Regions from separate parts of the Bacillus sp. BSL6 genome, predicted to be linked through region 3. Evidence: predicted binding sites of a transcription regulator. Region 3 holds the regulator's gene; each other region holds the start of a gene.

Region 1 (7,689 bases), on a different contig from region 3:
TAATAAAACAGGTACAATCATTATTTCAGTTGCTCCCTCTAGTATCGTTTCTGTAACTGCATCCGAAATGGTAGGTGTCGTTAGTTCTAGAAAAGCTATTTTTTGGATTCTTTCGTTACGTTCTTTCATAACAGATTGAATAAAGTGAATGAATTGTTCGTTACCTTCTTGTAACCGGCTCCCGTGTCCAACATATACAATTCCTTTCATTGTCTTACCATATCTTTTTTCATAAGAGTTTCTTGTAATTGATGATCTACGTTATGAAACCCGACTTTATTTGCATAGTGTAAAGTTGGAACGTCGGTATACGAGAATGGGAGAGTAACAATATCGATAAAGCCAAGACGTTTTACTTCTGCTAGAAACGTATCAATAGAAGCGCGTCCTTCAAATACAATGCTATCCCATAAGAATTCTGAAAGCATACGAGAATGGACTTCATCGAAGCGATGATCAATTGTATACTTATGAGTCATCATATAGGAGCCGGCACCAATTTTCTCTTGAATAAAAGCAATCCGATTAATATTTCTGCCTAAATAAACAGTTGTATCGGAAGAGAACTTTGCTTCTTTACTTAGTAGGCCATATTGCATAAGTTTTTCTTGAGTGGCAACGTTCATGTGTTGCAGCTCTGCCTGTAAGGAACGAATATCTTTCTGGTATTTACTACATGATTGCATCAAAATTTCTACACTTTCAGCTGAACAAAAAACAAGGCGATCAACGTTAAAAATTTCATTGATTTGTTCAAGTGTTAATGTATATTCTTCCTTTTTGAAAGTTGGAATTTGATATATTTCTGCACCAGCTTCTTGTAACCTTTGCTTCATTACACTTGTTTTATTTGTTGCGGATGTAAATAAAACTTTTTTACCATGTAATGGTTTACGTTCTTTCCAAGCGATTTGATTACGTAAGGAAACGACATCACCAACAATTGTCATAGAAGGGTTAGAAATATTTTCATTTTTGACGATAGAAACAATGGTAGATAGTGTTCCTGTGACAACGCGCTGTTTACCAGTTGTACCCCATTCAATGACTGCTACTGGCGTATCTTCTTTCTTTCCTGCTTGTCGTAAGTTTTCGCAAATTGTAGGTAAGTTTTTTATACCCATGTAGTAGGCAATCGTATCGCTATTGTGAGATGAATTATATTTTCCATGATCGGTTAAAGGACCTTTTGCATGTCCGGTTAGTAAAGTAACGCTATTACTGTAGTTACGGTGGGTAAGGGGGATACCTGCATAGCTACTAGCGGCGATGCTAGATGTAATGCCTGGTACAATTTCATATGGAATATTTGCTGCTGCTAAAGTTTCTGCTTCTTCACCAACACGGCCAAAAATAGATGGATCTCCGCCTTTTAATCGGACAACAATTTTTCCCTCTTTTGCAAATTGAAGAAGGTGTGCGTTAATCATTTCTTGTCGCATAATATGATTCTTTGGCATTTTTCCGCAATACATAAGTTCACATGTTTGTTTTGTATAGCTAAGAAAGAAAGGGTTTAGTAAACGGTCATATAAAACAATATCTGCACGTTTTAAACACTCTATCGCTTTCTTTGTAATAAGCCCTTCATCACCTGGTCCTGCACCAACTAAATATACATATCCGTTCATATAATTGCACCTCATCTAGTTTTATTTAAAAGGAAGCCAGGGGGGAGGCTTCCTTTTGTAAATTACATATATATATAAATGTCACCATCAATGACTTCTACTTCGTACGTTTGAATACAACCGTCATCAGGTTGTTGAACTTCACCTGTTAGTAATGAAATCTTCCAATCATGCAGTGGACAAAAGACGAATTCACCAGATACAATTCCTTCTGCTAACGGTCCGTTTTTATGAGGACAACGATTTTCTACAGCTCGAATATCACCATTTGAAAGGCGGAATAGGGCGATAGACATACCTTTCATTTGTACCTCTTTACCGATTTGAATAGGAAGATCTTCTGCACGCATAACTTTTATTTTTTCTTTCGTTTGTATCATATAGATCACAGCTCCTTATTTCACAGTTTCTACTTCATACATCGCTTTTAATGATTTTGTTTCTAGTGCTTGTCCCCAAGCTTCTTTATATGTGCCACGAGCTGTTTGGAAACGTTCATTTAACTTAGTGACGATATTTACATCTTGCAGTATTTCTTTTATGTGATCGAAGCCTAATCGTTCTGTCCAGTAGGCAGTACGCTCTCCGTAAATACCAGTTTCACGATAATATTGCATGTAAGCTGTAGCGATGCGAAGAACATCATCTTCAGTAGGGACAATCATTACAAAATCAGCTTCACGTACTTCTGTACCACCATTTCCACCAATATAAAGTTGGTATCCATTTTCGACACAAACAACGCCAAAATCTTTCGTAAGTACTTCCGCACAGTTACGCGGACAGCCCGTTACACCCATCTTCATTTTATGAGGTGTATCTACCATTTCTAAGGATTGTTCAAGGAGCATACCAAGTCCTAATGAATCTTTCGTACCGAAACGGCAGAAACGAGAGCCAACACATGATTTTACATTACGAAGAGATTTTGAATACGCATATCCAGAAGTCATATTTAAGTCAGCCCATACGTTAGGTAAATCTTGTTTCTTAACACCGTATAAGCCAATTCGACTTGCACCGGTAATTTTCACAAGTGGAACATTATACTTTTTCGCAACTTCAGCAATTTTCATTAAATCATCTGCTGTTGTAACGCCTCCGTACATACGTGGAATAACAGAGAATGTACCATCGTGCTGGATGTTACCATTCATTCTTTCATTAACGAAACGGGAGGCTTTATCATCTTCATATTCTTCTGGAATCGCCATACGTAAATAGTAGTTCAAAGCAGGACGACATTTCGAACAGCCATCTTCATGTACAAAACCAAGAACATTTCGTACTTCTTTTGGTGATTTTAAGCCTTTTTCATGAATTGCCGCTACGACTTCATCACGTGATAAAGGTGTACATCCGCACATACCAGCAGACTGGGCTGAGGCATCAAAAGCATCTCCGAGTGTATGAGATAAAACTTGTTCTACAAGTGGACGACATTTACCACATGACCCTGCGGCTTTCGTACAGCCTTTAACTTCTTCAAAAGTCGTTAACTCTTGTTCTAAAATGGCATGTACGATTGTTCCTTTCGTAACACCATTACATCCACAAATCGTGTCATCCGCACTCATTGTAGCAACATCAAGTTCACTTTCTTCACCAGCTTTGTGAAGAATGGACGCTGGTGTATATTCTTGTATATCTTCTTCTTTCTTTAACACGCTAAAGAGGCGTGTACCATCAGCTGTGTCACCATATAAAACGATACCGACGACTTTATTGTCACGAATTAATACTTTTTTATAGGAACGTTTGCATTCATTAAAGATGGATATTGCTTTCGTTTGATCATCTTCATAAATTTGGCCTGCAGAGAATAAATCACAACCAGCAACTTTTAATTGCGTACCGACGATACTGCCCGAATATCCATCAGTTTGTAAATTTGTTATATGTTTTGCTAATATTGCACCTTGTTCATAAAGAGGAGCAACAAGTCCATATGCGATACCGTCATGTTCTGCACATTCGCCAACTGCATAAATGGACTCATCATTTGTTAGCATATAGTCATTGACTACAATGCCGCGATTGACAATTAAACCAGCATCTCTTGCTATTTGCGTATTTGGTCGGATTCCGACAGCCATTACGATTAAATCACAATCTACAACTTCACCATCTTCAAATTGAATGCCCTCAACATGGTTTGTACCAAGAATTTTTACAGTTTTCTTTTCCATTAGAAACTTCATGCCTTGTGCTTCTAGATCTTCACGCAGTAGAGAAGCTGCTTTCGTATCTAGTTGTTGCTCCATTAAGCTAGGCATTAAATGAACAACATGTACGTCCATTCCTAAGTCAATAAGACCTCTTGCTGCTTCTAAACCAAGTAATCCACCACCAATGACAACGGCCTTTTTCTTTTCTTTAGCAGTATCCATCATAAACTGTGTATCTTCAATAGTTCGAAAACCTGTTACACCAGGAAGAGTGGAACCTTCAACCGGTAAAATAAAAGCACTAGAACCTGTTGCAATAATAAGTTTGTCATATGTAAGAGTACGATTCTTTTCTGTAATAATAACTTTTTCTTCTCGGTCAATACTTTGGACTCTTTCATTTGTATACAAAGTTATTTCGTTTTCTTCATACCAACTGTATTCATTCATAATGATATCTTGTATATTTGTTTTACCTTGTAAAACATGAGAGAGCATAATGCGATTATAGTTTGGGTGTGGTTCATCTCCAAAAATAGTAATCTCATATGAATCACAATCATGTTTTAATATTTCTTCCATACAACGTATGCCAGCCATACCATTTCCGATCATAACTAAACGTTTTTTCATTTTCGTTTCCCCTTTTTATGTGAAATGTTGAACAAAGGATTATATTTTTATTATAGAAAATCAAGAAAGGGGGAGATGTGATATTTATCACATTTTTATAATGATTCACAAATTGTTAAAATTCGGATTTATGTGAGGGTGATGTGGATAGGTTTCGCAAAATGAAAAAGCAGGACATCAGTATGTATACTCATGTCCTGCACTTTATTTACGCTCTCGTAATGGCACGTGGAAATAAAATATTATTTTCTAAATGAATGTGCTCAAATAAATCAGACTCTAACGCTTCAAGGCGATTGTAAACAAGTCGATAAGTGCCGCAAGCTCCTTCTGGAGGAGTAAAGTCATGTGTAACTTTACGAAGCTCTTTAATAATGTTGCCAGCGTGGTTATGTTCATTTTCTAGTTCATCTACTACTTTACGTAACTTTGCATAGTTTTCATCAGTTGGATTTTTTTCAAATTCTAAAATTAATGGGAAATCTTCTGTTTCTTCTTTAATTAAATGCTGTTCTAATTCCATTTTAAGTTCATGAAATAGCTTATGAATCTTAGCTAAATGCGGCTGATTTGCTCCATGAACACGTAATACTTTCGTCACATAAGGACTTAACTGTGGTAACTCTTCATTTAAATAACGATGATGCTTATGAATTACATAATCAATCAATTCACGATAAGAAGCATTTTTCCAATCAATTTCAGATTCATTTAATCGTTTCGTATTATGATAAAGCGTATTTAACTCTGTAATTACTTCAGTAGCTGATAAATTTCTTTCATGAATTGCATCAATAAGTGGCTTATTACCGCCACAACAAAAATCTATTCTATAGGATTTAAAAAGATCACTAGCTTTCGGAAACTGTGTAACAATCTCACCGACAATAGAAGTTTCAGTAAATGTATGTTCCATATGAATGCCTCCATAAAGTTTAAATGTAATATCTAAATTAAGAATAGCGATAAATGAAAAACAACGTGGTGATTGAAATCACTTATTATGTGTCAGTTTTGAGAATAATAGGAGTGGTATTTAACAGAGGACATTAATATTTTTAATAGACTGATGAACATTTATTTGTATATAGGAGAAAATGGATATATTTCCTATTACATTTTTTAATAAAATCCATAAAGTATAATATATAGATTGAGAGGAGGGAATTTGAATGGAATTTCAATTGTTAGTGAATTGTGTGTTACAAGAAGGTAATGCTTACTTTCTAGTAACGAAGGTAGACGATGTAATTACTTTGAAAGTACCGATTACAGCGGGAGTAGCAGGTTTATTCTTAGCTTTCGGTGTACCAAGATGTTCTTAATTTAAATCTCTGCAGTAGAAAGGGGAGGACAAGCCTCTTTCTACTATTACATAATAATTTTATGTAAACTAAAATTATATTTTATTAATAGCACATTTAAAATGGACATGCATATACTATAATGTTTTTTAAGTTATGAAAATTAAAGAGGTGCTATTATATATGAAAAGAAGGACATTTGATATTCCAGTTACATTGCGAAGAGAGTGGTTTTTAATAGAATTAGCCCATTTAACGAAGAAATATGGAATTGAAATTGCAACTAGCAAAATGGAAGCTGCACCGTTTTTAAGAGATCAAGTTACGGAATCAAAAATAGGGTCAGGGCTCCAATACGATAAATATGATGATGAGTATATAATTGAAAATTAAAGGATAAGAGCAAAACAAATTTCTTTATAACAAAATATAAAATAAAGCAGATTCTAAATATGGAATCTGCTTTATTATGAAATACTTTTAGTCAACTAACCTCTTTCTAGTGTTTTTCCTACATATTTCACTTGCGTTATTCCAAAAGATTCACGAAGAATGCGAGCATAATCTTTTAATTCTATTGGACGTTTATTTTTGGTGCCTTTAAAGGTTTCTGTATAATTTTTATTTGTTAATGATATGTGACCATAATTAGTTAATTTACAAGTGATAGCTCCTTTATTAAAAGGAGATTCTTTATGTTCTACAATGATTTTCTGGATATTATTAACCTTTTTCTCATCTATTGGATTTAAAGTGAAGGCATAGCCTATTTTCCATTCATCTGAAGGTTCAGATTGCAAGAAATTTGTAGATTCCCCGTTAGCTCCTTTTCTCATTTCTAAAATGTGTGTACCTTTTCGGGTAATTCGTTTGCGAATTCGATATTCACCCGTTTGAGAAGAGATGACTTTTCCGTTAAAAGGGACTGGATGTAAAGGTAGATGAGAGGCAAAACCGGCGTCTATAACATAATCTTTATTATTATGATGTAATATGATAATGACATGACCATCATCGGGTTTCCATTTATTATCATAAAGGTCATAAACAGTACCAGCTACTTTATATACTTGAAATCCACAATCCATTAAAAAGTAATACAATAAGGAGTTTAATTCATAACAAAGACCGCCTCGTTTTTGAATAAGTAACTTTTCTATTAAGTTATTTTTTGAGATGTTTTTAATAGTACCAGCCATAATATCGAGATTTTCATAGGGGAGAATCAATCCCATTTTTAAGAGAATTGCATCTAAATCATCAAATGTTATTTCTTTTGCAGGAATTTTTAATCGTTTAAAAAACTCCTTTTGTAAATCGGTCATCATAAAGCATTCTCCTTTCTTTTTACAGAATTTTCTTCTGCTCACCGATAGGTTAGTACTTTTAAAAGTTTAATTCAAGTCTGCGAAAATTATCATAATATATGTTTCTGGAAATATTAGTATCTATTCATAAAATTCAGTTTAATATTTAATGATAGGAAAGTCTTACAATATTAGCTTCTATTTTGTTTAGTTTGTATTTAATTAAATAAAAGCACATATATTCATTAACTTTTTTTATAACTAGCTGGTAATAAAGTGTTTTTTTACTAAAGTTTTTTCAAGATTTGTATGCTTTATATAAACAATAATAATTGGGGGATATTAGATTCAGTAAAGTTAACAATTGTTGAGAAACTTTTTTGTAGCATTCACTCAAAAGGAAGAGATAGAAACAAAGAGAATAACGTGTGTTAAGGAAGAAGGGGGACTAGTAATCTCTTAAGAATAGGGACAGGGTCTTGTTTAAGTACAAAGATTATCTAGTATTAAGAGAGAAGATAAAAAATATTACAACGAGCACCTTCTTTCAAAAAAAGTGGGGGGAGTAACATGCGATTGATGAGAAGATGTGTTGCCGTACTAATTGTATTTTTTATCATGGTTCCAATGATTAGCACAAATGTGC
Region 2 (7,689 bases), on a different contig from region 3:
TATTCCAGCATTTGATCGTATTTTCGGTGATCAACTTGAGGCGATTGCATATTTATTGCAATCCACAGACGAGCGCGGGAGTTTTACAGATGGAGAGCGGAATAGAGATATCATTCAACAATTGAGAAAGGAAGAAGAGAATACAGATGAATGTTAGTAGTACAGTTGCCATTATCGGATTAGGATATGTTGGTCTTCCTTTGGCAGTTCATTTTGCAGAGAGAGGACATACAGTGCTTGGATTAGATAAAGATACTAGAAAAATAGAATCAATTATACAGGGAGAAAGTTATATTCCAGATGTTTCTTCTAAATTGTTACAAAGTTTATTGACTAGAAAAAAATTAATAGTCAATACACCGGATCAAGGTATTGCTGATTTTCAAAATAGTGATTACGTTATTGTCACTGTCCCAACTCCAATTAATGAACAAAGAGAACCAGACTTAAGTGCCCTCATTTCAGCTTCGCATTATATACAACAAAACCTTCAAAAAGGACAAACCTTCATTTTCGAAAGTTCCACATATCCAGGTACGCTCGAGGAAGTTATTATACCGATTATTTCTCAAACAGGAAAAAAGGTAGGAGAAGATTTCTATATTGGGTATTCTCCTGAGAGAATTGACCCGGCTAATAGTCAATATTCAGTTCAAACGATTCCAAAAGTCATTAGTGGACAAACAGAAATGTGTAAACAAAAAGTACAGGCTTTGTATAGCACTATATTTGATGTAGTTGTTCCAGTTAGCTCTCCAAAAGTAGCAGAAATGTGTAAGCTATTTGAAAATATTCAGCGCTTAGTCAATATTTCATTAGTAAATGAGTTAAATACACTATGTGAAAGTTTAGGAATTGATTTTTATGAGGCACTTGAAGCGGCATCTACAAAACCGTTTGGATTTACGCCGTATTGGCCAGGACCAGGGATAGGGGGACACTGTATTCCGGTAGATCCTTTATATTTCCAGTGGAGAATAAAAAAGAATGGAGCAATTAGTCAATTAATTGAGGCGGCACATGTAATTAATGAGGAAATGCCAGAGAAAGTGGTCCGGAAAGTAAAAGGTGTGGTGCAATCACCTGCAACGGTTTTAATTGTAGGGATTGCATATAAAAAAGATGTAAATGACTTAAGAGAATCGCCAGCGTTACCAATTATTGAATTGTTAATAAAAGCAGGATATGAGATAGCGTATCACGATCCATATATTTCTTCTGCAAAATTTGGAGATAAGGTGTATCAATCTGTTTCTTTGGATGAACAAGTCGTTAAACAAGCGGATTGTATTTTAATTTTAACAGATCACTCTAATATCGATTGGAAGGTTTTTAAAGGGATAAAGCAAGTCGTAGATACACGTGGAATTATAAAGAAGGTGAGTGTATGAGTAAGAAATGTTTAATTACAGGTGGAGCAGGATTTATTGGATCGCATTTAGCTGAAGAGCTGGTGAAAAGAGGTTATGATGTCACTATCGTTGATAACTTCTATAAAGGGAAAAATAAATATCATGATGAGTTAATGAAAGAAATTCGGGTTATTCCAATAAGTGTTTTAGATAAAAATTCTATTTATGAATTAGTAAATCAACATGATGTAGTGTTTCATTTAGCAGCAATTTTAGGTGTGAAAACGACAATGGAAAAGAGTATAGAGCTTATTGAAACGAATTTTGATGGAACGAGAAACATTTTACAAGCAGCGCTAAAAGGAAAGAAGAAAGTAGTTTTTGCGTCTACTTCAGAAGTATATGGTAAGGCAAAGCCGCCCTTTTCTGAAGAAGGAGATCGATTATACGGTGCAACCTCTAAAATACGTTGGAGTTATGCAATTTGTAAAACGTTAGAAGAAACATTATGTTTAGGATACGCTTTAGAAGGTTTACCTGTAACGATTGTTCGTTATTTTAATATTTATGGTCCAAGAGCGAAAGATGGTCCGTATGCAGGGGTAATCCCACGATTTATTCGCGCAGCACTGCGAGGAGAAGACATTCTCGTATATGGAGATGGAAAGCAGACACGTTGTTTTACGTATGTAAGTGATGCGGTAGAGGCAACGATTCGAGCAATGGATGAGAAGGTAAATGGTGAGATTATTAATATAGGTTCTGAGAATGAAAAGAGTATAAAAGAAGTAGCAGCAGTAATAAAAAAATTAACGAATTCTTCTTCAAAAATTGTTCAAGTTCCTTTCGAAGAGGTATATCCACATGGCTTTGAAGAAATTCCAAATAGAAGACCAGATGTAACGAAATTAAGAGAACTTGTTCAATTTCAAGCGAAAGTAACGTGGGAACAAGGGTTGAAAGAAACTATTAAATGGTTTCGTGAAGAAAACAATGGCTAAGTCACTATCGATTATTATACCTGTATGTAATGAAGTGGATACGATTTCAGACGTTATTCAATCGGCAAAAGGATTAAATCCAGTAGAGATTATTGTAGTAGCAAACGGTTGTAACGATGGTACAGAAGAGGTTGCTGATCGTTTAGGGTGTAAAGTAATTAAGTATACAGAGCTACTGGGGAATGATGTGGGCCGTGCAGTTGGCGCAAAACACGCGATAGGTGATGTATTACTATTTATAGATGGAGATTTTGTTATTCAAACTTCAAAGTTACAATTATTCCTAAATCCAATTTTACATGATCAGGCCGACATCGTTTTAAATAATTTGGATGCATTATTTTTAAAGAAACAAAAACCGCACTCAGTGACAGTGTGGCGCCAAATATTAAATGCAATGTTAGAGAGTGAGGAGTTAAAAATTGACTCTTTATTATCTGTACCTCATGCGTTGACGAAAGAAGTTGTTCAAAGCATTGGGTATGAATGTTTTGTTAATCCTATTGTCGCTCATTTACGTCTTGTTCAAAGCAAATGGAGAATTAGTCGACATTGTGCAATTGACGTTATTACACCAAATAAATTTCGGCCGACCGAGCATGCTGCGTATGGCACGGGTCTTTCTCATTCTGAAAAACGGATGATAGGTGACCATATAGAAGCTGTAGCGGAGCGAATAGTAGGTAGCGATGAGCGCGGAGGGTATTATGATGGAAATAGGAAAAGAGATAGTGTCTATCATACTTTAGATTTTGAAGATTTTTATCAAGGATGGGGCGTTACATCGAATTTGTATAAGGGAAAGCAATTATCGGTCATTATTCCTGTACAAGATGAAGAGAAAACAATTGGAAACGTTATAGAAGAACTTCGCAAAATTGAACCTTTTGAAATTATCGTTGTTGTAAATGGTTCGTCTGATCAAACAGCAACGATTGCAAAAGAAAAGGGAGCAACGACAATCGTATATAAAGAAGCACTCGGAAATGATGTGGGGCGCTCACTTGGAACGTATTTCGCAAAAGGAGAAATTGTATTATTTATAGACGGCGATTTTGTTATTCCAGCGAGTGAGTTATATCCTTTTGCGAAAGCTATTGCAGATGGAACAGATGTTGCATTAAATGATCTAAATCATTATTTAGATTTAAGAGTACCGCTTCATCTTGTAACTGCATTTAAATATGCATTAAATTTAGCTTGTGATAGAAAAGATCTAGGCGTAGGCTCTCTTATCGCTGTACCGAATGCATTTAGTCGTAAGTGTTTGAAAGAAATTGGATATAGATCTTTACTGGCACCGTGTGTAGCTCAAGTGAAAGCTATTCTTTCAGGATTTGAAGTTGCATGTGTAAGTCGTGTTGAAGTCGATAAGATGAACCGTATTCGACCCAGTGAACATTTTGCTAAAATAGGTCATCCACCAGCTGTACTTCGAATTATTGGTGATCATATAGAAGGGTTAGAGCAATTAATTGTATTAACAGGCAGTCGTGGTGGATTCCATGATGGAAATAGAAAAAGAGATATTTTATAGGTAACAAAAAAGTGTACAACATATGTACACTTTTTTGTTCTGTTATAAAAACTATAACAGATTAGGAGATAAGAGTATTACAGCTCTACAATGGGTATTGTTTTTATATTACAAAATAGGACTCGTATATAAGAATACCAAAAAAATACAATTAAGGAAAGGGTTAATTTTAAAGACTTTAAAATGAAGTTAACACTATGTATATAGTAGTTTGCTCAACGTTTCACAAACATGTCACAACTATTTCGTTCACTTTCGTAAAAAAGTAGTATTCTAAGTGTGTAAGCTGTTATATAAAAAATCTTAGTCCTGTACTAATCAAAAATGGAGGAGATTAGGATGACTCAAGTATTAGAAAATGTTAAAAACGCATGGGAAAACTTTAAAGGTGAAAAATGGAAAGCAGAGATTGATGTTCGCGATTTCATTTTAAATAATGTAAACGTTTACGAGGGAGATGAATCTTTCTTAGCGGGAGCAACTGAAGCAACGAAACAACTTTGGGAGCAAGTAATGGATTTAACAACGAAAGAACGTGAAAACGGTGGCGTTCTTGATATGGATACAAAAATTGTTTCTTCTATTACATCACATGAACCAGGATATTTAAATAAAGAGACTGAAAAAGTAGTCGGTTTCCAAACTGATAAACCATTTAAACGTTCTTTACAACCGTATGGTGGTATTCGTATGGCGGAACAAGCTTGTGAATCTTATGGATACGAAATGGATAAAGAGCTTAGTCGTATTTTTAGAGATTGGAGAAAAACTCATAACCAAGGTGTATTTGATGCTTATACACCAGAAATGAGAGCTGCTCGTAAATCAGGTGTTATTACGGGTCTTCCGGATGCATACGGACGTGGACGTATTATCGGTGACTACCGCCGCGTAGCATTATATGGAGTAGATCATTTAATTGAAGCGAAGAAAGCAGATTTAAATTTAACTGGCGGTGTAATGAGTGAAGATACAATGCGTTTACGCGAAGAGTTATCTGAACAAATACGTGCACTTCAAGAGTTAAAACAAATGGCTGCTTCTCATGGCTTTGATATTTCTAAGCCAGCAACAACTGCTCAAGAAGCATTCCAATGGTTATACTTTGCATATCTTGCAGCAATTAAAGAGCAAAACGGAGCTGCAATGAGTCTTGGACGTACTTCTACATTCTTAGATATTTATATTGAAAGAGATTTAGCAAATGGTACTTTAACAGAAGAAGACGTACAAGAAATTGTGGATCACTTCATTATGAAATTACGTCTTGTGAAATTTGCAAGAACACCTGATTATAATGAATTATTCTCTGGTGACCCAACTTGGGTAACTGAGTCTATCGGCGGTATGGCATTAGATGGCCGTCCATTAGTAACAAAGAACTCATTCCGTTTCTTGCATACACTAGATAATTTAGGACCAGCTCCAGAACCAAACTTAACAGTTCTTTGGTCTAAACAATTACCACAGAACTTTAAAAACTACTGTGCGAAAATGTCTATTAAAACATCAGCAATTCAATATGAAAATGATGACATTATGCGTGCTGACTACGGCGATGACTACGGGATTGCTTGTTGTGTATCTGCAATGAGAATCGGTAAACAAATGCAGTTCTTCGGTGCACGTGCAAACTTAGCAAAAGCATTACTATATGCGATTAACGGTGGTAAAGATGAAAAATCTAAAGCACAAGTTGGTCCTGAGTACGCACCGATTACTTCTGAAGTATTAGATTATGAAGAAGTTATGCATAAGTTTGATATGACAATGGAATGGTTAGCGGGTCTATATTTAAACACATTAAATGTTATTCACTACATGCACGATAAATATAGCTATGAACGTATTGAAATGGCACTTCACGATACAAATGTTCTTCGTACAATGGCAACAGGTATCGCGGGTCTATCTGTAGTAGCAGACTCTTTAAGTGCAATTAAACATGCAAAAGTAAAACCAATTCGCGATGAAAATGGAATTGCAGTTGACTTTGAAATTGAAGGAGATTTCCCTAAATACGGTAACAATGATGACCGTGTAGATGAAATTGCTGTAAATCTTGTGAAAACATTTATGAATAAACTTCGTAAACATAAAACATATAGAAATTCTGTTCATACAATGTCAATCTTAACAATCACATCTAACGTTGTATACGGTAAGAAAACTGGTAACACTCCAGATGGTCGCCGTACTGGAGAACCATTTGCACCAGGTGCGAACCCGATGCATGGACGTGATACAAAAGGTGCGTTAGCTTCATTATTATCTGTAGCTAAATTACCATATGAAGATGCACAAGATGGCATTTCTAATACATTCTCTATTATTCCAAAAGCACTTGGTAAAGAGGATGAAGTACAAGTACGTAACTTAGTATCAATGCTTGATGGTTATGCAGTAAAAGAAGGACATCACTTAAATATTAACGTATTTAACCGTGAAACATTAATGGATGCAATGGAACATCCTGAGAAATATCCACAATTAACAATTCGCGTATCTGGTTACGCTGTAAACTTTATTAAATTAACTCGTGAACAACAAATCGATGTAATTAACCGTACAATGCATGAAAGCATGTAAATGAAAAAAGTGTCCCTCTGCATTTTATAAATAGCAGAGGGAGGCTGTTTCAATAAAGGAGGAAGTAACATGGTAAAAGGAAGAATTCATTCTGTAGAGTCTTGTGGTACTGTTGATGGCCCAGGAATTCGTTATGTCATATTTACACAAGGGTGTTTATTACGTTGTCAATATTGTCATAATGCTGATACGTGGGAGATCGGTAAAGGAAAAGAAATAACAGTCGAAGAAGTAATGCAGGATGTGACATGTTACCTTCCTTTTATTGAAGCTTCCGGAGGCGGTATAACAGTTAGTGGTGGGGAACCATTATTACAACTAGATTTCTTAATTGAATTATTTAAGAAATGTAAGGAAATTGGAATTCATACAACAATTGACTCTTCGGGTGGTTGTTATTCTGAAGAACCAGAATTCCAAAATAAGCTAGATATTTTAATGGAGTACACAGATTTAGTTTTATTGGATTTGAAACATATTGATTCAAAGAAACATCGTAAATTAACAGGAAAACCAAATGAACATATTTTACAATTTGCTCGTTATTTATCGGATAAAAATAAACCGATTTGGGTACGACACGTATTAGTTCCTGGTATTACTGATAATGAGGAGGATCTACAAAAACTATCTAGTTTTATTCAAAGTCTGTCTAATGTTCAGAAAGTTGAAGTGCTACCATACCATAAGCTTGGTGTATATAAATGGGAGGCACTTGGGCATAAGTATCCACTCGCAAATGTAGAACCGCCTACTGAAAAAAATGTAGAAGAAGCAAGACATATTTTACAAGCAGTCTAATCCAAATGTTGGGTTAGGCTTTTTGCTTTCTTTACAATAAAACCTAGAGTATATATGGAGAAAAGAGTATACTGAAAATAGAATATCCATATTTTTGTAAGGAATAAGTGGAGAAATTTACATAATTGTAAAGGGAAATCAAAATAGTAAAAAGAATTAAGAAGTAAAAGAGTGAGTATCATGGAATAGAGAACATTTGTAAGTTATTGCGAAAGCTCTTATAGGAAAGTATAATGTAAAGATATGAGCACAGATAGGATTAAGGGGTCAATCTTATATGCTTTGCATATCCACGACAGGTACATAGCTGAAAGAGAAATATTAGAGTCTGTTTATGTAATTTTTAAGGAAAATGTTTTTCCTATTGTCGTATATGCAATATGGAGAAACAATAAGCTAGGAGTGGATT
Region 3 (7,689 bases):
ACTTTCACGTAAAATCAAGTAGTCTGTACCTTCATATTTCACTTCAGTACCTGCATATTTTGAGAAGATGATAAGATCACCTGCTGCTACCTCTAAAGCAACACGCTCACCATTTTCAAGCACTCGACCAGTACCTACTGCAATAACTTTACCCTCTTGTGGTTTTTCTTTTGCTGTGTCTGGTAATACAATACCACTTGCTGTTTTTTCTTCCGCTTGAACAAGCTCAATTACAACGCGATCACCTAATGGCTTTAGCATGAACAATAACCTCCTCATTTTGTTATGTAAATTTTATTTATTAGCACTCAAGTCACCCGAGTGCTAACACACTTATAATAATAAATAATCTCAATTTCTTTTGCAAGTAAAAAAATCATAATTTTTTCGCAAATTACGCTATAAATTTTTCTATATAGAGTTCCTCTTCTTCTACCTTTACTATATGAATCGTTGTTTCCACTACTCGTATGTTACAATATGAAAGGACACCCTAAGTTGTTTTCGCTACACACACAACTTTCTCCTGTCTTCTATTATAATTTCAAATAAGGATTTACAAAAAAAACATAATTTAAGTAAGGTTTATATCGTAGGTAGCATATTTACATGTTATCCTACCTTATCTCATACACTAGAGTTAGAAAGGATGGTTAAACCATTTGAAAAAACAATATTGGTGGGTTATCGTTACATACATTTTAATGCAGTTATCATCAATTGCTGGATTACCACTTCTCCTGAAAACTGGGCTTTATGATAACAGGGGATTCACTAGGGAAGAGAAATTTCAACTCATAACTGGTCACTGGGCAATCATTAGCTTCTTTATTGCATTATGTATCGTACTTTGGTTACTTAGAACAGATATTCGCGACAGACATTTAGATACAAAGCGTTCTACTGTTCCAGCTACGATTGGTTGGATTTTTATCGGGTTCTTCTTAGCATTTTTCTCGCAAAGTATTGCTGGTATGATTGAAATGTATGTATTAGGTATTAAACCTGGATCTGAAAATACAGCGAGACTTATGGATATCGCAAGAACGACACCTTGGTTCCTTATCGTCATCTCTATAATAGGACCTATTTTGGAAGAAATCGTATTTAGAAAAATTTTATTTGGTACACTTTATAAGAAGTTTAACTTCTTTATTGCCGCTATCATTAGTTCCCTTGTATTTGCGGCGATTCATTTTGATTTTACTCACTTATTGGTATACACTGCTATGGGGCTCGTATTCGCCTTCTTATATGTAAAAACGAAGCGTATTATCGTTCCAATCGCAGCGCATGTTGCAATGAATACATTAGTTGCAATTGCTCAAGTTTTAGTGAGTAACGAACAAATTCAAGAAATGATTAAAGAAGCTGAAAAAATGCAAGGCTTTATCGGAGGATTTTTAGTATGAGAAACTCACCATTGTTCATGGCTGCATTGTACTTCCTTCTAGGATGTATCTTTACACGCTTCGCCATTACGAACGTAACAGATACAATTTGGAATATATGGACAATACTATTTGCAGTTATGGCAACGATTGATTTTAATTTGGCACTTCGCCTTATCTTAGTTAAATTCACAAAGAAAAAACAATAATAAAACGCAGAGGTCGCTTCCTCTGCGTTTTATTGTGGATAATTCTTCAAAAAGTAAACTAATGTTTGTAACTCTACTGCTAAATCAATATGATGAATTCTTATATTGTCTGACACATTTAATCGTGCTGGTGTGAAATTCAAAATACCATGCACGTTTGTTTCTGCCAATCTATCAGCTACAGATTGTGCTACTGTAGCGGGTACTGTTAATATTGCCACTTGTATATCAGATGATAAACGTTCTTCTAATTCATCTAAGTGATATACAGGAATGCCTCCGATTTCTGTTCCAACTTTCTCTTCACTAATATCAAACGCCATTTCAATTTTTGTATTATTGTTTTTCGTGAAATTATAATGTAAGAAAGCGGTCCCTAAATTACCTACTCCAATAAGCGCTACACGTGTTATATCATCTTGGTCGAGTGTTTCACGGAAAAATGATAATAAATAATTTACGTTATATCCATATCCTTTTTTCCCTAATGCTCCAAAGTATGAGAAATCTCTTCGAATCGTTGCGGAATCAACCTTTACCGCTTCACTTAATTCGGCTGATGAAACACGTTGCTTACCAGACAAAGATAAGTTTTGGATAAATCGATAGTATAGAGGCAATCTCTTAGCAGTGGCTTGTGGAATTTTCTGCTGCTCCATATAACCTCTCCTCTCTTCCTATCTTTATTCATATGCTTTAATCAAATACAGAAGTTTAGCACTTATTAAATTCCTTGTATAATAGAAAGAAGAAGTATTCTCTCTGTATTTTAAACTATACACTATTTTTAGTATGATTGAGAAATATAAACATGGCAAAGTTAAGAAATTATTTGAGGTGAAAACATTGATTTTATTACAAGTAAACGCGCTTTCGAAATTATACGGTGCAGAAACGATTCTTTCAAATATAAAATTAGAAGTTCAAACGAAAGATCGTATCGCATTAGTCGGACGAAATGGCGCTGGAAAATCTACATTATTAAAAATAATAGCGGGTGAGCTATCTCATGATGGTGGAGAAATTATAAAACCGAAAGATGTCTCAATTGGATATTTAGCTCAAAATACCGGTTTAGAAACATCTTTAACAATTTGGGATGAAATGCTAACCGTCTTTACACACTTGCAGCAAATGGAGATAAAACTTCGAAGGCTAGAGCAAGAGATGGGAAAAGAAGAAAACTTTTCAAACGAGGCTACATATGAAAGATTATTAGCTGATTATGACCAATTACAATTAGATTATAAAGATCAAGGTGGCTATCAGTACGAAGCAGATATCCGTTCGATTTTAAGTGGTCTTGGCTTCCCAGTTGAAACGCACCAGACGACGATTTCGACATTAAGCGGTGGACAAAAAACACGATTAGCTCTCGGTAAATTATTATTAACAAAACCAGACTTACTTATTTTGGACGAGCCTACAAACCATTTAGACATAGAAACATTAACATGGCTTGAACAATATTTACAAGGTTATCCTGGGGCAATACTAATCGTTTCCCATGACCGTTATTTCTTAGATAAACTTGTTACACAAGTATATGAAATTTCGAATAAAGAAAGTAGACGATTTGTTGGTAACTACAGTAAATATTTAGACTTAAAATCAGCACTATACGAGCAAGAAATGAAACGTTATGAAAAACAACAAGATGAGATTGCTAAGCTAGAGGACTTCGTTCAAAAAAATATAGCTCGTGCATCTACGACAAAACGTGCGCAAAGCCGCCGTAAACAATTAGACCGTATGGAATTATTAACAAGACCATTAGGGGATTCTAAGTCAGCTTCCTTCCACTTCGATATTGAAAAACAAAGTGGAAATGATGTTTTACAAGTAAAGGACGCAACTATCGGCTATGATAAGGATCCAATTATTGAACATGTAACAATGCGCTTAACTCGCGGAGATAGTGTTGCTTTAGTTGGTCCAAATGGAATTGGGAAATCCACATTATTAAAATCCATTGTGAATAAGTTACCACTATTACATGGTGAGGTTTCTTTCGGATCTAATGTCTCTGTTGGTTATTATGATCAGGAACAAGCTAATTTAACATCTTCTAAGCGAGTTTTAAATGAGCTATGGGATGAATATCCACTGCAACCTGAAAAAGAAATTCGCACGATATTAGGTAACTTCTTATTCACAGGAGATGATGTATTAAAGCCAGTATCTTCTCTTAGCGGTGGACAAAAAGCTCGTTTAGCTCTTGCCAAACTTATGATGCAAAAATCGAATTTATTAATTCTCGATGAGCCTACAAACCATCTTGATTTAAATAGTAAAGAGATTTTGGAGAATGCTTTAATTGATTATCCTGGTACCCTTCTCTTTGTATCTCATGACCGCTACTTTATTAATCGTGTAACGACGACCGTTGTTGAGTTATCAACAGAAGGTGCACAGGAATATTTAGGGGACTACGATTACTACGTTGAAAAGAAAAATGAGATGATTGAACGTGCTGAATTTGAACAACAAGAACAGCAAGAAAATCAGGCACCTGTTCAAAAAACTGTAGCTCCAGAAAAATTAAATTATCTCGAAGAAAAAGAGCGCAAAAAGTTGGAGCGTCAACGTACTCGAAAAATCGAAGAACTAGAACAAAATATTGTACAATTTGAAGAAGAAATTGCTACGTTAGAAGATCAACTTTGCTTACCAGAAATATATGCAGATTATGAAAAGGCTAGTGAAATTACAACGAAAAAGCAAACACTACAAGAACAACTTGATGCTTGTATGGCAGAATGGGAAGAATTGCATTTATAAGAGTATAAATAAGAAGGATGTCTCATCAGTCGGGATTTTTGACGATGAGACATCCTTCTTATCTTCTAGCCATGGTCAACCTCTATTGCATAAACGATTCGACACGAGGTATCGATTTGCCGACAAGGTTTGACAATATTAGCCTCCCTTATAATAAGGGCATATTTCAAAATGTTTTTTAGAGATACCTTTTTCGTTTTTATTTCCCGAAAAAGGATAGATTCAAAGGTCAGACTTCATCTATTTTATCCACAAGTTTATACACATATCCACCTTTATAAAATAAACATCTAAATAACTTTTCCACATTATCCACAATCAATAAAAAAGTTATCAACATTTTATATACACAACAAAACCCACATTATCAACAGATAATATGGGTTTTATCCACAAGCTGTGGTTAATTTTGTGCATAACTATGCTTCGATATCTAATCCTGGATTTGCATTTAAAGCTAATGTAGCACGTTTTCCTTGTTCATATGCAATTGTACCTGCCGCTGCAATCATTGCTGCATTATCTGTACATAAAGATAGGGGAGGAATAATTAGCTCTACATTTTCTTTTTGTGCAAATTCTGCTTCTAAACGTGCACGCAGTCCTTTATTAGCAGCTACTCCACCAGCAAGAAGCACTTGCTTTACGTTATAAGCATCCGCTGCACGAGATGCTTTCGTTACTAATACGTCAATTACACTCTCTTGGAAACTTGCTGCTAAATCTTCCGGTGCAATTTCTATCCCGCGTTGTTTTGCGTTATGCACAGTGTTGATAACTGCTGATTTCAATCCGCTAAAACTGAAATCATATGAATCCGGTTCAAGCCATGCGCGAGGTAAATCGATTGTTGGTTTCCCTTCATGTGCAAGGCGATCAATATGAGGACCACCTGGATATGGCATAGATAACGTACGAGCTACTTTATCATATGCCTCTCCTGCTGCATCATCTCGCGTTTCACCAATTACTTCAAAGGAACCATGTTCTTTCATATAAACAAGCTCTGTATGTCCACCAGATACAACAAGTGATAGTAATGGGAATTGAACTTCTTTTACTAAACGATTCGCATAAATATGGCCAGCGATATGATGAACACCAACTAGGGGGATATCATGTGCAAATGCCACTGCTTTCGCTGCGTTCACCCCTATTAGAAGCGCTCCTACTAAACCAGGTCCTTCTGTGACAGCAATTGCATCAATATCATCAAATGTGATATTCGCTTCTTTTAACGCCTCTTCTAACACAACTGTAATTTCTTCTACATGATGACGGGATGCAATCTCTGGTACAACTCCGCCAAAACGTTTATGACTTTCAATTTGTGATGCAACGACATTTGCAATAATTTCCGTTCCATTTTTAACAACTGCTACTGCTGTTTCATCACAACTTGTTTCAATACCAAGTATAATCGTATTTTTTTCCATTATATATTCACCCACATTACGAGACCATCTTCCTGATTGTCTGCATAGTATCGTTTACGAATTCCACCATTTTGAAATCCGTATTTTCTGTATAACTGTTTTGCTACTTCATTTGATACACGTACTTCAAGTGTCATCGTTTTTACACCTAGAGTTTTCGCTTCGGAAATAACTTCTTTTAATAAAGCATCTCCTAGCTTTTGACCTCTGTATTCTGGTAAAATAGCTATATTTGTTATATGCGATTCATCAATAATTATCCACAATCCACAATACCCAATTACACGACCATCTTTTTCTAGCACAACATAATGTGCATGTTCATTCATCGTTAACTCACGTTGAAAGGCATCTGCAGTCCAAGGAGTTGAAAAAGATGCTTCTTCAATAGCTACAATTTGAGCAATATCATCGAGTTCCATCTTTCTAAATATCATATCCATCCTCTGCAAGCTCCTACTTGTTTTGACTTTCTAACCACTTTGTTTCAGCTTCAGCTAAACGAAGGTAACTAGGAACAAATGAATGTACATCTTGTTCTTCTTTTTGTAATCCTAAGAACGCTAGCTCACTTGGTCTTGGGTTATTTTTAGTGAAAGGAGCAAAGACAGCTTGATTGCCTAAATGTTCGATAATTGTTTCTTTGTGTAGTTTCACATCGTTACCAATAAATAAAACAGGCTTTCCTTTATCTTTTAACATTTGCAACCAGTCTACAATAAGGATGATTCGGTCTTCCTCTATAGAAGTTAAATCCTCTCCTTCATATGTATATAAGCCAGTATAAATTTGTCCACGTCTTCCATCGAATAAAGGACAGATTAATCCATCAAAATTAGCTCCGTTTGCAGCCACTACTTCTAAACTTGATACACCTACAATTGGTATTTGAAGTGACCAAGCTAATGTTTTGGCAGCTGTCACGCCTATACGAACACCTGTATATGATCCTGGTCCAGCAGCTACAACTATTTTAGTTAATTCTTTTGGTTTTACACCGCATTCTTTTAACAGTTGTTCTACAGCTGGCATAAGACGCACAGAATGATTTTTTGTTAAATTTGTAATGATTTCCCCAATTACGTTTCCTTCTTCAATAAGGGATACACCCATTACATAATTTGAAGTATCAATTGCTAGTACTTTCATCTTGTAATAGCTCCTCACATAATCTAATATAGCGATCTCCAATTGGCTCGAGTACAATGTTTCTTGTGTTGTCATCTCCAGCATGGAATAAACTAATTTGTAGCTTCTCATTTGGTAAATATGCTTCTATTAAATGAGCCCATTCTACTACCGTAATTCCTTCACCGTAGAAATACTCATCAAAACCTAAGTCTTCTTCACTTTCAGCTAAGCGATACACGTCCATATGATATAGCGGTAATCTCCCTTTATATTCTTTAATAATATTAAAGGTAGGGCTATTTACAACTCTTTTCACTCCAAGACCTTTTGCTAGTCCCTTTGTAAAAGTCGTCTTACCAGCCCCTAGATCTCCTTCTAAAATAATTACATCTTGTGCCTGAGCAAGTTCACCAAGTTTTTCTGACAACCTTTGTGTTTCCTCAGATGATTTTGTTGTTATTTCATATTTACTCACAGACTTCACCTACTTTACTCACAATGTTCTCTGCTATTTATTATACAGGTTTTGAATATATAAAAAAGTCCTTAGGAGTTTTCCTAAGGATAGTTTGACTGTCTTTATTAGTTTTTTGTTAAAACAAATAAAAAAATACGAAACAACATGTTTCGTTCTTTTCTTTATATAAAATGGCGGTCCCGACCGGGGTCGAACCGGCGATCTCCTGCGTGACAGGCAGGCATGTTAACCACTACACCACGGGACCATTTGGTTGCGGGGAC
Region 4 (7,689 bases), on a different contig from region 3:
AATATTGCAATCGCTATTGTACTAGTAGCAGTAGCTATTGTAGCATATCAATTGTTTGTTCCTGATACGAAAGAGCAAGCGTCTTCTAGCGATAAAAAGGTGTCTCAGCAAACAACGAAAGAGAATAAGTCTGAGAAAGCTAAAGGCAAAGAAGAGACGAAGAAGAATGAACAAGAGAAAACAGAGGCTAAGAAGAAAGAAGAAGAAGAGAAGCTAAAGGCTGAAGAAGAACAGAAAAAAGCTGAAGAAGAAGCGAAAGCTAACGAGAAAGTACCAGCTGAAAAAACACAGCCAAAGGCAACTGACGCTTATACGAAGTCTTCTTGGAAGCCAGTAGGAACAGAGCAAGGTGCAACACCTGCGATGACGTTTAAAAAAGGTACAGCAGATTGGAATGAGATGAATCAAGCGATTTCGGCTGCAATTGATGTTCCAGTAGAGCAATTAATTATTCATCGAATCGGAAATAACGGTAAGAATAAAGCTTACGGTAACGTACAAGATAAACAAACAGGTAAAAGATATTATGTAAATATTGATTGGGTAGACAATGAAGGCTGGAAACCAGTACTTGTTCAAACTCTAAACTAAAAAAGAGAAGCTCCTTAGGAGCTTCTCTTTTTTAGTTAGCGTAATTTCTTTAATTTAAAATGAACAACCGCGCTATAATATGGTCTTTTACTTTCAGGATCCATAACCATTTGATGCGAGATGTGATGAACTTCAAGCATAAGTGCTTTATTATTATCGATTTGTTCACTGATTTTACGTTCTAAAGAAGCTAAGTCTCCCGCTTCAAAAAATTCTACTTTATCTTCTAACATTTCAAAGGTAAATGACATGAAGACGGCCCCTCTCCTATGTAATCAACTATAGTGTAACAAAGAAAAGAAGGAAATACCATGTACATTTCAATTGACATTTTTAGAAAGAGGGAATATCATACTGATAAAACCGATAAGAAAAAGGGGAATTTTTATGGGTACAGAATTTAATGGTTTATTTGATGAGTGGGCTCATACGTACGACTCATTTGTACAAGGCGAAGATATACAATATAAAGAAGTTTTCGCCCATTATGAGGACATTCTAGAGGATGTAGTTAACAAGTCATTTGGTAACGTATTAGAATTTGGTGTCGGCACAGGTAATTTAACAAATAAATTATTACTTGCTGGCCGCACAGTTTACGGTATAGAACCGTCACGTGAAATGCGCATGATTGCAAAAGAGAAATTGCCAAAAGAGTTTTCCATTACAGAAGGTGATTTTCTTTCGTTTGAAGTCCCGAATTCCATTGATACCATAGTAAGCACCTATGCATTTCATCATTTAACAGATGATGAAAAAAATGTAGCGATTGCGAAGTATAGTCAATTGCTAAACAAAGGTGGTAAAATAGTGTTTGCTGATACGATATTTGCAGATCAAGATGCATATGATAAAACTGTTGAAGCAGCAAAACAAAGAGGTTTTCATCAGTTAGCAAACGATTTGCAAACGGAATACTATACACGTATTCCAGTTATGCAGACTATTTTTGAAAACAATGGCTTCCATGTAACGTTTACGAGATTAAATCATTTCGTGTGGGTAATGGAGGCAACTAAGCAATAGAAAGAGGGATTAGATTGAGAATTGCTGTAATTGGAGCAATGGAAGAAGAAGTACGTATTTTACGTGACAAATTAGAACAAGCAGAAACAGAAACGGTTGCGGGTTGTGAATTTACGAAAGGACAATTAGCAGGACATGAAGTAATCTTGTTAAAGTCTGGTATTGGTAAAGTAAATGCAGCGATGTCAACGACAATTTTATTAGAAAGATATAAGCCTGAAAAAGTCATTAATACTGGTTCAGCTGGTGGATTCCATCATTCTCTAAATGTTGGGGATGTCGTTATTTCAACAGAAGTTCGTCACCATGATGTAGATGTAACAGCATTTAACTATGAGTATGGGCAAGTACCAGGAATGCCGCCTGGATTTAAAGCTGATGAAGCATTAGTTGCATTAGCTGAAAAATGTATGCAGGCAGAAGAAAATATTCAAGTTGTAAAAGGTATGATTGCAACAGGTGATTCATTTATGAGTGATCCGAACCGAGTTGCAGCCATTCGTGATAAATTCGAAAATCTTTATGCAGTAGAAATGGAAGCAGCAGCTGTTGCACAAGTATGCCACCAATACGAAGTTCCGTTTGTTATCATTCGCGCACTTTCTGATATTGCTGGTAAAGAATCAAATGTTTCATTTGATCAATTTTTAGATCAAGCAGCTCTTCATTCTACAAACTTTATTGTAAAAGTATTAGAAGAGTTAAAGTAATGTAACAAAAAGGCAACTGTCTCATATAAAGAAAATACATACAGTTGCCTTTTCTTTATTGGCAAATAAGGGGGAGAACACGATGAATGTATATCGTGGAGTTCATGAGTTAATTGGTCATACACCAATTGTGGAAATTACTCGTTTTTCACTTCCAGAAGGGGTCCGTTTATTTGCAAAGCTTGAATTTTATAACCCAGGCGGAAGCGTTAAGGACCGATTAGGAAGAGAATTAATCGAAGATGCGCTAGAAAAAGGGCTTGTTACAGAGGGCGGAACAATTATTGAACCGACAGCTGGAAATACTGGTATTGGACTGGCACTCGCAGCGTTACAACATGATTTACACGTTATCGTTTGTGTACCAGAGAAATTTAGCATTGAAAAACAAGAATTAATGAAAGCACTAGGCGCAACGGTCGTGCATACGCCGACTGAGCAAGGAATGACCGGTGCAATTGCAAAAGCAAAAGAGTTAGTAAATGAGATACCGAATTCATACTCTCCAAGTCAGTTCGCAAATGAGGCAAATCCTCGTGCATATTTTAAAACATTAGGGCCTGAACTGTGGGACGCATTGAATGGAGAGATTAACATATTTGTTGCTGGAGCAGGAACTGGCGGTACGTTTATGGGGACTGCATCTTACTTGAAAGAAAAAAATGTAGATATAAAAACGGTTATTGTGGAACCAGAAGGATCTATTTTAAATGGTGGTAAGGCTGGTTCACATGAGACAGAAGGAATTGGACTGGAATTTATCCCGCCATTTTTGAAGACATCTTATTTTGATGAAATTCATACGATTTCTGATCGCAATGCATTTTTACGAGTGAAAGAATTAGCGCAAAAAGAAGGACTTCTTGTTGGGAGCTCTTCAGGAGCAGCATTTCATGCAAGTTTACTTGAAGCAGAGAAAGCGGCGCCAGGTACAAATATCGTAACGATTTTTCCTGATAGTAGTGAGCGCTATTTAAGTAAAGACATATACAAAGGATGGGAATAAAAAATGAGAGCAAAGACAAAGTTAATTCATGGTATTCGCATAGGAGAACCTTCAACTGGATCTGTAAATGTACCGATTTATCAAACGAGTACGTACAAACAAGAAGCAGTTGGTAAGCATCAAGGATATGAATATTCACGTACAGGAAACCCAACACGTGCAGCTTTAGAAGAAATGATTGCTGTATTAGAAAATGGCCATGCTGGTTTCGCATTTGGTTCAGGAATGGCGGCTATTACAGCTACAATTATGTTGTTCTCAAAAGGTGACCACGTTATTTTAACAGATGATGTGTATGGCGGAACGTACCGCGTGATTACGAAAGTGTTAAACCGCTTCGGTATTGAGCATACATTTGTAGATACAACAAACTTAGAGGAAGTTGAAGAAGCCATTCGTCCAAATACGAAAGCGATTTATGTAGAAACACCAACGAATCCATTACTAAAAATTACTGATATTAAAAAAATATCTACTCTTGCTAAAGAGAAAGATTTATTAACAATTATTGATAACACATTCATGACGCCATATTGGCAGTCGCCGATCTCTTTAGGAGCAGACATTGTACTTCATAGTGCAACGAAATATTTAGGAGGTCATAGTGACGTAGTTGCAGGTTTAGTAGTTGTAAATAGCCCGCAATTAGCAGAAGACCTTCACTTTGTACAAAACTCAACAGGAGGCATTCTTGGCCCACAAGATAGCTTCTTACTACTTCGTGGTTTAAAAACATTAGGAATTCGAATGGAAGAGCATGAAACGAATTCACGCGCAATTGCTGAGTTTTTAAATAATCATCCAAAAGTGAATAAAGTATATTATCCAGGTCTTGAGTCACATCAAAACCATGAATTAGCAACAGAACAAGCAAATGGATTTGGTGCTATTATCTCATTTGATGTAGATAGCGAAGAAACATTAAATAAAGTACTTGAGAAATTACAATACTTTACACTGGCTGAAAGTTTAGGAGCAGTAGAAAGTTTAATTTCTATCCCCTCTCAAATGACGCATGCATCAATCCCAGCAGATCGTCGCAAAGAACTAGGAATTACAGATACATTAATTCGAATTTCTGTCGGTATTGAAGACGGAGAAGATTTAATTGAAGATTTAGCACAAGCGTTAGCGTAGTAAAAATGCACTGCTAGTATAGGCAGTGCATTTTTACTACATTATTTTGTGAAATATTTCACAAAATAGACATACACAAATAAAATGATTTCATGTATATTGAATTCATGAAGTGTTACTCACGAACAAACTTGTGAAATATTTCACAAACAATGAGGTTCATGTAGGAAAGCAATTCTATTTTTTTGTGCTAATCGGGACTGATTATGACCTGTAGGGTCTTATTTAGTCCAAGATAGCAGAATAGGAGGAATTTACATGGTAGTCAAAGAGAAAGTTGTAAATGAAATGCAGGAAGTAAAAGAGATGATTGATACGTTAGTGAATAACGGTCGGAAGGCTTTACAAGCATTAGAAAGTTTTACACAAGAGCAAATTGACAACATTGTTCATGAAATGGCATTAGCAGGTGTTGATCAACATATGCCTCTTGCGAAGTTGGCTGTTGAAGAAACAGGTCGTGGTGTATACGAAGATAAATGCATTAAAAATATTTTTGCTACTGAATATATTTGGCATAGCATAAAGAAAGATAAAACAGTAGGGATTATTCACGAAGACCCTCATGAAGAAATAATAGAAATTGCGGAGCCCGTCGGTGTAGTAGCTGGGGTAACTCCAGTAACGAATCCAACATCGACAACAATGTTTAAAGCATTAATAGCGATAAAAACGAGAAATCCAATTATTTTCGCATTTCATCCTTCCGCACAAAAATGTTCTATTGCAGCCGCGAAAACAGTATACGATGCAGCGGTGAAGGCGGGTGCACCAGAACATTGTATTCAGTGGATTGAAAAACCTTCTGTCGAAGCAACGAAACAATTAATGAACCATGAAGGTATTGCTCTTGTTTTGGCAACTGGAGGGGCTGGTATGGTGAAATCAGCTTATTCTACTGGAAAACCAGCGCTAGGTGTAGGTCCTGGTAATGTACCATGTTATATAGAGAAATCAGCGCATATAAAACGAGCGGTTAATGATTTGATTTTATCAAAAACGTTTGATAACGGGATGATTTGTGCATCAGAACAAGCAATCATTGTAGACAAGGAAATTTATGATGATGTGAAAACAGAAATGATTACAAATGATTGTTACTTTGTAACAGAGGAAGAGAGAAGAAAATTAGAAAAGCTTGTTATTAATGAAAATACATGTGCAGTAAATAGTGATATTGTAGGGAAATCTGCACAGTATATTGCCGAATTAGTTGGAATTACTGTACCTAAAAATACAAAAATGCTTGTAGCTGAAATACAAGGCATCGGAGCCGCATATCCACTATCTCGTGAGAAGTTAAGTCCAGTATTAGCTTGTGTAAAAGCAAATTCATTAGAAGAAGGATTTACATATTGTGAAGAAATGTTAAACCTCGGTGGCTTAGGACATTCAGCAGTTATCCATTCTGTAAATAAAGAAGTGCAAAAGCAATTTGGATTACGTATGAAAGCTTGCCGCCTTATTGTAAATGCTCCTTCATCACAAGGTGGGATCGGTGACATATATAATGGATTTATTCCATCACTTACGCTTGGCTGCGGTTCCTACGGGAAAAACTCGGTTTCTCAAAACGTAACAGCGACGCATTTATTAAATATAAAAAGGTTGGCAAATAGAAAAAAGAATATGCAGTGGTTCAAATTACCACCAAAAATTTATTTTGAAAAACATGCGACAGCATATTTAGCAAATATGCCTAACATTTCACGTGCGTTTATTGTAACGGATCCAGGAATGGTTGAGCATGGATATGTAGATACGGTTACGCATTATTTACGTAAACATGCAAATGATGTGAAAGTTGAAGTTTTCTTTGAGGTTGAGCCAGATCCGTCAGATGAAACTGTGTTTAAAGGTGCGGAAATGATGAGAAGTTTTCAGCCTGATGTCATTATCGCACTTGGTGGTGGTTCAGCGATGGATGCAGCGAAAGGGATGTGGCTTTTCTATGAGCACCCAGAAACAACATTCTATGGAATTAAACAGAAGTTTTTAGATATAAGAAAACGTACATGTAAATATCCGGAATTAGGAAGTAAGGCGCAGTTTGTTGCTATTCCAACAACATCTGGAACAGGATCAGAAGTGACACCATTTGCGGTTATTACAGATAAGAAAAATAATATAAAGTATCCACTTGCCGATTATGAATTAACGCCAGATGTAGCAATTGTTGATCCACAATTTGTAATGACAGTACCGCCACATGTAACAGCAGACACTGGGATGGACGTATTAACGCATGCAATCGAGGCGTATGTGTCTGTTTTAGCAAATGACTATACAGATGGATTAGCATTAAAGGCTATTGATCTCGTATTTAAATATTTACCAAGAGCATTTAAAGATGGACATGATGAAGAAGCACGAGAAAAAATGCATAATGCTTCTGCAATTGCAGGGATGGCATTTGCAAATGCTTTCCTAGGTATTAATCACAGTTTAGCACATAAAATTGGACCAGAATTTCATATTCCGCATGGGCGTGCGAATGCAATTCTTATGCCGCACGTAGTTCGCTATAATGCTATTAAGCCAAGAAAACACGCATTGTTCCCAAAATATGAGCATTTTGTAGCTGATGAACGCTATGCACATATTGCGAGAATGCTCGGGCTTCCAGCAAGTTCGGCGGCAGAAGGTGTGGAATCACTTGTCCAAGCAATTATTGAACTTGGAAAAAGCTTAAATATTAATATGAGTATTGCAGGACAAGGAGTAGATAAAGACCAATTTGAAGAGGTTGTTGGATTATTAGCAGAAAGAGCTTTTGAAGATCAATGTACGACAGCTAATCCAAAACTTCCTCTCATTTCAGAACTGAAAGAAATTTATATGAAAGCATATAAAGGTGAGTAATGGTTGTGAAAGAGCCGCCATAAAGCGGCTCTTTGTCTTTTGGAAAACATCTCCCAGAATGGCTGTATTTACTTGTCTTTAAGTGTAATAGAATATGATACAGTGAAATGGAGGAGTGAGAATATAATGAAAGAATTACAAGAGAAAATAGAAGATTATACTCGGTTCGGACAAATTCTTCTCGCTGTAAGTACATTGTTAATGGTTGGCTTATTGATTCCAAGTGGAGCAAAAGAAACATCACAACCTTTTGTTATGATGGGGAGCATTGTTATATTTTTAAGTTTATCCTTCTTTTTCTTTCAGCGTGTGAAAGTGATGCGAGACGAGTTAGAGGGAAACGAATGTGAATAATAT

Evidence for each region. Region 3 encodes Rex, which represses fermentation and respiration genes when NADH is low (regulators of the CRP and FNR family bind a similar motif). Its sites were predicted from a motif close to TTGTGAAATATTTCACAA; they were not measured.
Region 1: nirB (NADPH-nitrite reductase large subunit) is a predicted target of Rex. The motif match lies at 4,450-4,467, and genes of this name have one in related genera.
Region 2: pflB (formate C-acetyltransferase) is a predicted target of Rex. The motif match lies at 4,102-4,119, and genes of this name have one in related genera.
Region 4: adhE (bifunctional acetaldehyde-CoA/alcohol dehydrogenase) is a predicted target of Rex. The motif match lies at 4,517-4,534, and genes of this name have one in related genera.

What each region holds. Positions count from the first base shown of each region.
Region 1 is NZ_JAVGCW010000003.1:317,532-325,220, forward strand. It holds gene RCJ96_RS12640 (sirohydrochlorin chelatase) at 1-210, opposite strand, end outside; gene RCJ96_RS12645 (uroporphyrin-III C-methyltransferase) at 207-1,631, opposite strand; gene nirD (nitrite reductase small subunit NirD) at 1,694-2,011, opposite strand; gene nirB (NADPH-nitrite reductase large subunit) at 2,027-4,432, opposite strand; gene ric (iron-sulfur cluster repair di-iron protein) at 4,641-5,348, opposite strand; gene exsG (exosporium protein ExsG) at 5,605-5,757, shown strand; gene RCJ96_RS12670 (hypothetical protein) at 5,920-6,129, shown strand; gene RCJ96_RS12675 (arylamine N-acetyltransferase family protein) at 6,225-7,064, opposite strand; gene RCJ96_RS12680 (lipase family alpha/beta hydrolase) at 7,614-7,689, shown strand, end outside.
Region 2 is NZ_JAVGCW010000007.1:25,651-33,339, reverse strand. It holds gene RCJ96_RS21110 (glycosyltransferase family 2 protein) at 1-157, shown strand, start outside; gene RCJ96_RS21105 (nucleotide sugar dehydrogenase) at 147-1,391, shown strand; gene RCJ96_RS21100 (NAD-dependent epimerase/dehydratase family protein) at 1,388-2,353, shown strand; gene RCJ96_RS21095 (glycosyltransferase family 2 protein) at 2,346-3,890, shown strand; gene pflB (formate C-acetyltransferase) at 4,230-6,479, shown strand; gene pflA (pyruvate formate-lyase-activating protein) at 6,549-7,280, shown strand.
Region 3 is NZ_JAVGCW010000019.1:8,036-15,724, forward strand. It holds gene groES (co-chaperone GroES) at 1-261, opposite strand, end outside; gene RCJ96_RS27040 (CPBP family intramembrane glutamic endopeptidase) at 663-1,412, shown strand; gene RCJ96_RS27045 (YdiK family protein) at 1,409-1,600, shown strand; gene RCJ96_RS27050 (redox-sensing transcriptional repressor Rex) at 1,630-2,259, opposite strand; gene RCJ96_RS27055 (ABC-F family ATP-binding cassette domain-containing protein) at 2,447-4,381, shown strand; gene tsaD (tRNA (adenosine(37)-N6)-threonylcarbamoyltransferase complex transferase subunit TsaD) at 4,801-5,817, opposite strand; gene rimI (ribosomal protein S18-alanine N-acetyltransferase) at 5,817-6,260, opposite strand; gene tsaB (tRNA (adenosine(37)-N6)-threonylcarbamoyltransferase complex dimerization subunit type 1 TsaB) at 6,274-6,966, opposite strand; gene tsaE (tRNA (adenosine(37)-N6)-threonylcarbamoyltransferase complex ATPase subunit type 1 TsaE) at 6,947-7,423, opposite strand; tRNA gene RCJ96_RS27080 (tRNA-Asp) at 7,598-7,673, opposite strand.
Region 4 is NZ_JAVGCW010000001.1:479,149-486,837, forward strand. It holds gene RCJ96_RS02640 (YrrS family protein) at 1-591, shown strand, start outside; gene RCJ96_RS02645 (YrzA family protein) at 627-842, opposite strand; gene RCJ96_RS02650 (class I SAM-dependent methyltransferase) at 979-1,617, shown strand; gene mtnN (5'-methylthioadenosine/S-adenosylhomocysteine nucleosidase) at 1,632-2,327, shown strand; gene RCJ96_RS02660 (O-acetylserine dependent cystathionine beta-synthase) at 2,410-3,333, shown strand; gene RCJ96_RS02665 (bifunctional cystathionine gamma-lyase/homocysteine desulfhydrase) at 3,337-4,470, shown strand; gene adhE (bifunctional acetaldehyde-CoA/alcohol dehydrogenase) at 4,729-7,332, shown strand; gene RCJ96_RS02675 (YrhC family protein) at 7,459-7,686, shown strand.